Regions from separate parts of the Vibrio sp. KUL80 genome, predicted to be linked through region 1. Evidence: predicted binding sites of a transcription regulator. Region 1 holds the regulator's gene; the other holds the start of a gene.

The links. Region 1 encodes CRP, which controls carbon source genes, mostly activating them, when cyclic AMP is high. Its sites were predicted from a motif close to TGTGANNNNNNTCACA; they were not measured.
Region 2: the regulator CRP is predicted to act here: its motif matches at 3,154-3,169, upstream of AC6I8U_RS03230 (NupC/NupG family nucleoside CNT transporter).

What each region holds. Positions count from the first base shown of each region.
Region 1 is NZ_AP045841.1:337,461-341,731, forward strand. Features, by position in the region: gene AC6I8U_RS01505 (DUF1338 domain-containing protein) at 1-279, shown strand, start outside; gene AC6I8U_RS01510 (IS4 family transposase) at 764-1,963, shown strand; gene crp (cAMP-activated global transcriptional regulator CRP) at 2,107-2,739, opposite strand; gene AC6I8U_RS01520 (phosphoribulokinase) at 2,983-3,852, opposite strand; gene AC6I8U_RS01525 (YheU family protein) at 3,980-4,192, opposite strand; gene AC6I8U_RS01530 (hydrolase) at 4,266-4,271, opposite strand, start outside.
Region 2 is NZ_AP045841.1:708,287-712,557, reverse strand. Features, by position in the region: gene deoA (thymidine phosphorylase) at 1-365, opposite strand, end outside; gene deoC (deoxyribose-phosphate aldolase) at 504-1,280, opposite strand; gene AC6I8U_RS03230 (NupC/NupG family nucleoside CNT transporter) at 1,744-3,009, opposite strand; gene AC6I8U_RS03225 (TatD family hydrolase) at 3,196-3,987, opposite strand; gene AC6I8U_RS03220 (DUF5363 family protein) at 3,977-4,102, opposite strand.

The sequences.
Region 1 (4,271 bases):
GATCGCTTTGCAGAGGTTGTTGGTGTAAACCAGCACCTTCGTGATGCAGGGTTTGCGATAAATGAATCAGGTGGTGAGGTAAAAGGCTCACCAGAGGTTCTTTTGGAGCAATCCTCGACGATGGCAGACAAAGTGTCCGTGGCATTTACTGATGGTGACCAGGTGATTCCTGGTGGCTTCTATGAGTTTGCTAAGCGCTATCAGTTAGCCGATGGCAGTTACTACCAAGGTTTTGTTGCTGCATCGGCGGACAAAATTTTTGAGAGTACGCATCAGTAACGATAAACCCCACAGCGCCGTCATTCCATTAGCCGTGCGCCTACGCAGGCAGGAATCTACTCGAGGCTTGGTACGCGCTTAAAGAAGACCCCTGCCTGCGCAGGGGTGACGATAGTTTTGGGTTAGTAGTACTCTCAAAACTCGTCATCCCTTCAACACGCGTCATTCCTGTGTAGGCAGGAATCTACTTGAGGCTTGGTGCGCGCTTTAAGAAGACCCCTGCCTGCGCAGGGGTGACGATAATTTGGGGTTAGAAGTACTCTCAACGCTCGTCATTCCACTGGTCGTGCGCCCGAGTATTGAGGCTTAGTGCGCGCTTGAAGAAGACCTCTGCCTGCGCAGAGGTGACGATAATTTGGGGTTAAAAGTACTTTCAACACGCGTCATTCCTGCGTAGGCACTGACGAATCCCCAAAAAATGACAAGCATGGCGAGTTGTGATCTTATGTAATCGCCAAAAAACAAAAGTACAACTCACGATGCCATGCTTATTACTAAATTTTGCCACAAAACCCTCCACCAATCTCTAGCTGATTTCAATCAAGCTAGGGTAAATTCATTACTGACCGCTAGTAACGCACTTATTCGTTCTAATGAGTTGAGTCTGACGGCTATCGGTCGTTGTCTCGAAGGCTTAACCTCCGTTAAACACAAAATCAAACGTATCGATAGACTTCTCGGTAACCAAAAACTCCATAGTGAACGAGATAGTATTTATCGAGCCTTGTTCAAAGGCTTATTCGCTAAGCTTCCGTGCTATGTGGTTGCAGTAGATTGGAGTGGGTGTTGTAACCGTGAACATTGGCTTCTAAGAGCTAGCTTGCTAGTAGATGGTAGGGCCATTCCTATCTACAACACGGTCGTGACGCAAGACAACCAAGAGAAGGAACATATCCATAATCAATTTCTCGACGTTTTAGCTACGATGCTTCCCGCCAACAAAACTGTCTATATCGTCACAGATGGCGGATTTAAGACACCGTGGTTCAAAAAAATAGAGAGCCTCGGCTGGTATTATCTCGGTCGAGTACGTGGTCGGATTTTTGGAAAAGTTGATGGTAGCTCATGGTGTTCAGTTTCAGAGCTTGGAAAAAATGCGAACATAAAGGCTAAAAAGCTGGGTGATGGGTTACTTGGAAAAACATCGAAGAGCCAAGTATCGTGCTCTTTTGTTAGCTACAAGGGGAAAGCAAAAAACCGGCATAAGATAAAACAACGAAACAAAGGTATTTATCCTGACGCAGAAAGGACATATAAGTCCATTGCGAAAGAGCCTTGGATATTAGTAACCAACGACTCGAAGTTAAGTCCAATGAAAGCTGTGATTTACTACAGCAAAAGAATGCAAATCGAACAAAACTTTAGGGATGATAAAAGCCAACGCTATGGGTTTTCTTGGCACCACAGCCAGACACAGAACTCAGAGCGGATCTCCATACTTTGTTTGATTGCTTGTATCGCAACTCTCGTTTTATGGGTGATCGGTTTTGCGTCTGAAAGGAAAGGTATTAATCAAAAATATCAAGCAAATACGACTAAATCAAAACGTGTTTTGTCATTCCTAACGCTAACCAAAAACATGATATTAGATACAAGCAAAGCACAGTTGATTCGATTATTTAGCAGTGGGTTGGCGATACTCTCAAAAAACTATCTGAGAATTATCGACCAACCGTTGTTCTGAAAAATGGGGATCCCTCAGTGCGTAGGCAGGAATCTACTCGAGGCTTGGTGTGCGCTTTAAGAAGACCCCTGCCTGCGCAGGGGTGACAATATAAAAACAAAAAAGCCACCCGAAGGTGGCTTTTTAAATCTTGCGACGCGCTCTTAGCGAGTACCGTAAACCACGATAGTTTTACCGTGTGCAGAAATTAGGTTCTGCTCTTCTAGCATCTTAAGAATACGACCTACTGTTTCACGAGAACAACCAACGATTTGGCCAATCTCTTGACGAGTGATCTTGATTTGCATGCCGTCTGGGTGAGTCATTGCATCTGGTTGTTTCGCTAGGTTTAGTAGCGTCTGTGCAATACGACCCGTTACGTCTAGGAACGCTAGGTCACCTACTTTTTGGCTAGTCACTTGTAGACGACTTGCCATCTGAGCAGATAAGCGCATTAGAATGTCTGGGTTAACTTGGATAAGCTGACGGAACTTCTTGAATGAGATTTCCGCAACTTCACAAGGTGATTTTGCTCGTACCCATGCTGTACGTTCTTGGTCTTCTTCGAACAGGCCTAGTTCACCAATGAAGTCACCTTGGTTAAGGTAAGACAAGATCATCTCTTTGCCTTCTTCATCTTTGATAAGTACCGCTACAGAACCTTTTACGATGTAGTAAAGCGTCTCTGCTTTTTCGCCCGCGTGGATTAGCGTGCTCTTCGATGGATACTTGTGAATGTGGCAGTGTGAAAGGAACCACTCTAACGTTGGGTCGGTTTGAGGTTTACCTAGAACCATATATCTTACTTCCTCTGCAGGGTATGCTTGCTGCTTTCCATATTTGTTAGCAAGCCCGTTTGTTAAGACTTACTAGCATAAAAGCACTTTGAAGATGGCGCAAGCGATCTTCTGTTTCAAAGAAATAGTATCCTTTTTTGCGCCACTTTTCTTGATTTTAATCGTGTCATAAGCCCATTTATCTATACAAAACTGTGCACATGATCACGGTATAAAAAATCATCGAGATTCGGCTCACAAAACCTAACCTATTTTGCCGGTTTCTATGAGCTGTTGAAGTATTGGCCTGACGATTAATTCCATCGCAAAACTCATCTTACCCCCAGGGACCACTATGGTGTTGTGGCGAGACATAAACGAGCCATCAATCATGGCGAGCAGGTAAGGGAAGTCGACATTCTTGATACCACGCAGGCGAATTACCACAAAACTTTCATCCAAGCTCGGAATGCCTTTAGCGTTGAGCGGGTTGGAGGTATCGACGGTGGGTACACGCTGGAAGTTGATGTGAGTGCGTGAAAACTGTGGCGTGATATAGCTTAAGTAGTCATCCATTGAACGAACAATCGAATCGGTGACCGCTTCTCTTGAGTGACCGCGATCACGGGTATCTCGCACGAACTTTTGAATCCACTCGAGGTTAACGATAGGCACCATGCCAATCAGCAGGTCAACGTGCTGAGCGGCATTCACATCACCGTCGACGACGCCACCATGCAGGCCTTCATAAAACAGCACATCGCTATTTTCTGGCAGGTCTTGCCATGGGGTAAAGGTGCCTGGCATTTGATTGTAGGGTACGGCTTCATCAAAGGTATGCAGGTAGCGGCGAAACTGCCCCGTACCATTTTGCCCATAGTTGCGAAAAAACTCTTCTAGAGCAGGGAAGTCGTTGGCTTGAGGACCAAAGTAACTGATGTGTTTGCCTTGCTCTTTCGCCTTGCGGATCTCGATATCCATCTCTGGACGAGTAAAGCGGTGAAAACTGTCACCTTCAATAAACGCGGGCTTGATGCTCATCATGTTGAACATCTTGCGGAATGCTTCTGACGTTGTTGTCGTTCCAGCTCCAGAGGAGCCCGTTACAGCAATGATCGGGTGTTTTGCTGACATAACACTTCCTGTGTATTTGTAATTGTCGTTATAAATTTGCTAACTCACATAAGGAGTTAGACCTTATGGGCCAATTTCAGTTCAATAGCCTTTCAATATAGCAGTTACTTACATCGCTACCGAAAAATTACAACGAGCGACGAGATTTAATGTCGACAGTCTCGTGCAGCTCAGAGAACACGATGACGGCTTCTCCGCTTTCGAGTTGGCTGCGAACATGGCGAATCTTGTCGTCTAGCGACACTTCCGACTCACCATAGTCGGTGCCTTCGCGCAGCACGAACTCTTTAATAAGGTTGTCCAGCGTATCTGCATCAATTTGTTGCCATGGGATGATCATAAATACCTCTCAATTCTATGACCGCAGGATTATACCATTGCTGATTCACAAAGGGAGTGGTTGCTCTTTTCGGCTAGTC
Region 2 (4,271 bases), 370 kb from region 1:
CCGCCTGTATGGCCAAGACCACGACCTGAAATCATAGGAACGAAGCCACCACAAGCCGCAATCATTGGACCAAGCATTAGTGAGGTAACATCCCCCACGCCACCGGTTGAGTGCTTATCGACAATCGGACCGCCAAAATTCATATGGCTCCAGTCGATAACCATGCCAGAATCACGCATGGCACAAGTCAGCGCAATGCGCTCTGGCATGGTCATTTCATTGAAGAAGATGGTCATCGCAAATGCTGCAATTTGACCTTCCGATACCGTGTCTTTCGCCACACCTTGAATGAAGAAGTTGATCTCTTCCGCGCTCAGTTCATGACCGTCGCGTTTTTTACGAATTATCTCTTGAGGTAAATACATTAGTGCCTCCACAGCGAAGTGCTGAAGTACAGAATAAGTGTAGGGTAGAAGTTGCGGGCGTGTGGGTAGTCCCTCCCCTTTATAAGGGGAGGCTAGGAGGGGTTAACCTTCCACGGAACTCAAATCCCGCAAAGTAACTTAGTACGCGCTTGGATCCGCCGTCTCGTCAGTTACTTCTAATGTATTCAGTAGGTTGGTCAGTAAGCTTGATGCACCAAAGCGGTAGTGCATGTTGTCTGCCCAGTCTGCGCCTAGGATTTCGTCTGCCATTGCTAGGTAAGCAGCCGCGTCTTCCGCAGTACGCACGCCACCAGCAGGTTTGAAACCAACGGTTTTAGCAACGCCCATATCGCGAATCACTTCTAGCATCATGCGAGCGTACTCTGGAGTCGCGTTGACTGGCACTTTACCTGTAGAGGTTTTAATGAAGTCAGCACCTGCTTTGATACAGATTTCTGATGCTTTCTTGATAAGTGCTTCTTCTTTTAGCTCACCGGTTTCGATAATAACTTTCAGAAGAATATCGCCACACGCTTCTTTACACTGTTTCACTAGCTCGAAACCTACTTCTTCGTTGCCAGCGATAAGTGCGCGGTATGGGAACACCACGTCTACTTCATCTGCGCCGTAAGCAACTGCAGCCTTGGTTTCTGCTACTGCGATTTCAATGTCGTCGTTACCGTGTGGGAAGTTGGTTACCGTCGCGATACGTACATCTGGTGTACCTTGCTCACGAAGGGTTTTCTTAGCAATAGGAATAAAGCGAGGGTAAATACAGATCGCAGCTGTGTTACCCACAGCCGTTTTCGCGTCATGACATAGTGCGATCACTTTCTCGTTAGTGTCGTCGTCATTTAGCGTGGTTAGATCCATAAGTTTTAGTGCACGTAGAGCTGCTGATTTTAAATCGCTCATTTCTATCTCCGGTCAATATATTCAATTAATTACCTGACAAACACGTCAGCAATAAATGAACGGACTTGGTTCCTTGAAGACTCGGCTCGGCAAACTCGCTGCCTCACCAATTGCTATCCCTGTCACCGCACAGTACCTGCTCGTTTAGATCACCTGATTCCTATCTGTGGTGAGAACTGGCTCTGGCTGAATAACTCATCAATTGTCTGTGTCATTACCTTAAACACACGATGAGTTACTGAGTAGCCTATACAGTATAGGAGTGATCTCAAAAACGGTAGTACCGATTAAAACGCAAACGGTTTGTATCTCAAAAAAGTTCCGTTGTCCATCATTCATCCCTTATCCCAAAAGGACTATTGAGGTTTTCTGGCCCCCAAAAACCAAAAAAGCCCCGCAGCAATTTCTTGCTACGGGGCGATTTAATACGGCGTCTATATACTAATTACCTTAACGCGAGCAATTACATGCCAGCAAGGCTTAGACAGAAACCAGCGATCGTTGCTGCCATCAAGTTAGATAGCGTACCTGCGATTACTGCTTTCACACCCATGCGAGCGATATCACCGCGACGCTTAGGTGCAAGGCTACCCAGACCACCTAGTAGGATTGCGATAGAAGACAGGTTCGCAAAACCACATAGAGCGAATGAGATGATTGCTTTAGTTTTCTCAGAAAGAACAACTGGAGCTGCTTCACCTAGGTATGGTGCGAAGTTCGCGTATGCTACGAATTCGTTCGCAACCGTCTTCATACCGATGAACTCACCAGCGATTGTCGCTTCAGACCATGGCACACCTAGTAGGAATGCAAGTGGTGAGAAGATCCAACCTAGAATCATTTCTAGACGTAGCTCAGGCATACCAACCCAGCCACCGATGCCACCAAGCATACCGTTAACTAGAGCGATAAGACCGATGAATGCGATTAGCATTGCACCTACGTTCAGTGCTAGTTGAAGACCTGCAGATGCACCGCCCGCTGCTGCGTCGATAACGTTAGCTGGCTTGTCTTCACCTTCAGCTTGCATGCTGTGTAGTTGTTCTACTGGCTCGTCTGTTTCTGGCTTGATGATCTTAGCGAATAGAAGACCACCAGGTGCTGCCATGAAAGATGCTGCTACTAGGTACTCGATTGGCACGCCCATAGAAGCGTAACCTGCAAGTACACCACCAGCGATAGAAGCTAGACCACCACACATTACAGCGAATAGCTCAGATTGAGTCATCTTAGGTACGAAAGGACGTACAACTAGAGGTGCTTCGGTTTGACCTACGAAAATGTTAGCTGCCGCTGACATAGATTCCGCACGAGATGTACCTAGCGCTTTTTGCAGACCGCCACCAAGAATCTTGATAACCCACTGCATTACACCTAGGTAGTAAAGTACAGAAATTAGCGCAGAGAAAAAGATTAGTGTAGGTAGTACACGGAAAGCGAAGATGAAACCGCCGCCGCCGAATACTTCAAACATCTTGTCAGAAACAAGACCACCGAATAGGAATGACGTACCGTCGTTACCGTAGTTAATCACGCTAGATACAGCGTCAGAGAAGCTACGTAGGATCTCTTGACCCCAAGGTACGTAAAGAACGAATGCACCTAGTGCAAATTGGATAGCAAATGCGCCAGCCACAGTTCTGATATTAATAGCTTTGCGGTTATCCGATAGTAGTACTGCGATTGCAATAAGCACTACCATACCAACCAGGCTCATAAACAGGCTCATAGTTTATGACTTCCTTATATAATAAATTTGGCGTGTAACAAAAATTGAAGCTCAAAAGCGGGGGCGATTATACAAACCCACAGAAAAGAAAGTAGTACCCCCCTCACACTTTCGTTCTGAACACATGGGAGATACACTGAGATTTGTGATCAACATCACAAATAGACTCTGCAAACGTTTTCGAATTCACAATTTAAGCGAATTTAAATCACAAAAATTAAACGTAGATTTGCTATTGACATCCAATTGTGAGGCAACCGTTTGCTCGGATTCATTTCTCAACTCAATTAAAGAAGATAGCACCAAACTTATCATTTTGGGCTCATTAGGACTGCCCTGATAACCACTTAATGGCATATCAGGAGCGTCTGTTTCTATTAACAAACTTTCCAAAGGCAAAGCCGCTATCGTCGCGCGTGTTTTCTTTGCTCTTTCGTAGGTAATGACACCGCCTACGCCAATTTTTAAACCCAGTTTTACGAAGTCCATCGCTTGTTGCAGACTGCCACTAAAGCCATGTACAACTCCGCCATATTTCGGTTGAGTTTGCTTGAGCAATACCACAAGGTCTTGATGAGCCTTTCGACAATGGAGTAATACTGGCAACTTGCAGTGGTTGGCTAACGTTATCTGAGCTTCTAGAACCTGCTTTTGAAAGGCTTCACCTTCACGACCGTGATAAAAGTCGAGCCCGCACTCGCCAATCGCCACACATTTTTCTGGAACCTGTTCCTCAACCCGTTGAGCGAGTCGCTCGAGACTGCTTTTCGTAACGCCATCTAAAAACTGCGGATGAAAACCTAATGCATAATGGATCTGGTCGTAGTCTGTCGAGAGCTTTCTAATTCGATCCCAGTTCGCTTCATTGATCCCAGGGACAACAATTTTCTGCACACCAGCACTCTTGGCATCGAGAAGTACCTGTTGGAGCTCTTTTTTATCAGCAAGCAGATCGAGATGACAGTGACTATCTATCATCGCGGTTGGGCTCTTTTTTGTATGGAACGCAGCTGCGTTTGTTCTCTGGAGTGAGACCGAGAGAGGCACACCATTCGTCATACTTCTTTAGCCATTTCTTCATTAACTTCAACATGATGAATCCCAAAAAAAGGTGTAATCGATTGCAGTATTTAGCGCGTTGCGCCTCGCTATACAAAGGATAGCTGCAATAGTTAGAGTTTTATCACTAAGTTGTGACTTATACCTCAATGCTGCCATGCAAAGCGTTTTTTTTGCACAAGCAAACGATAAAATGACACGCA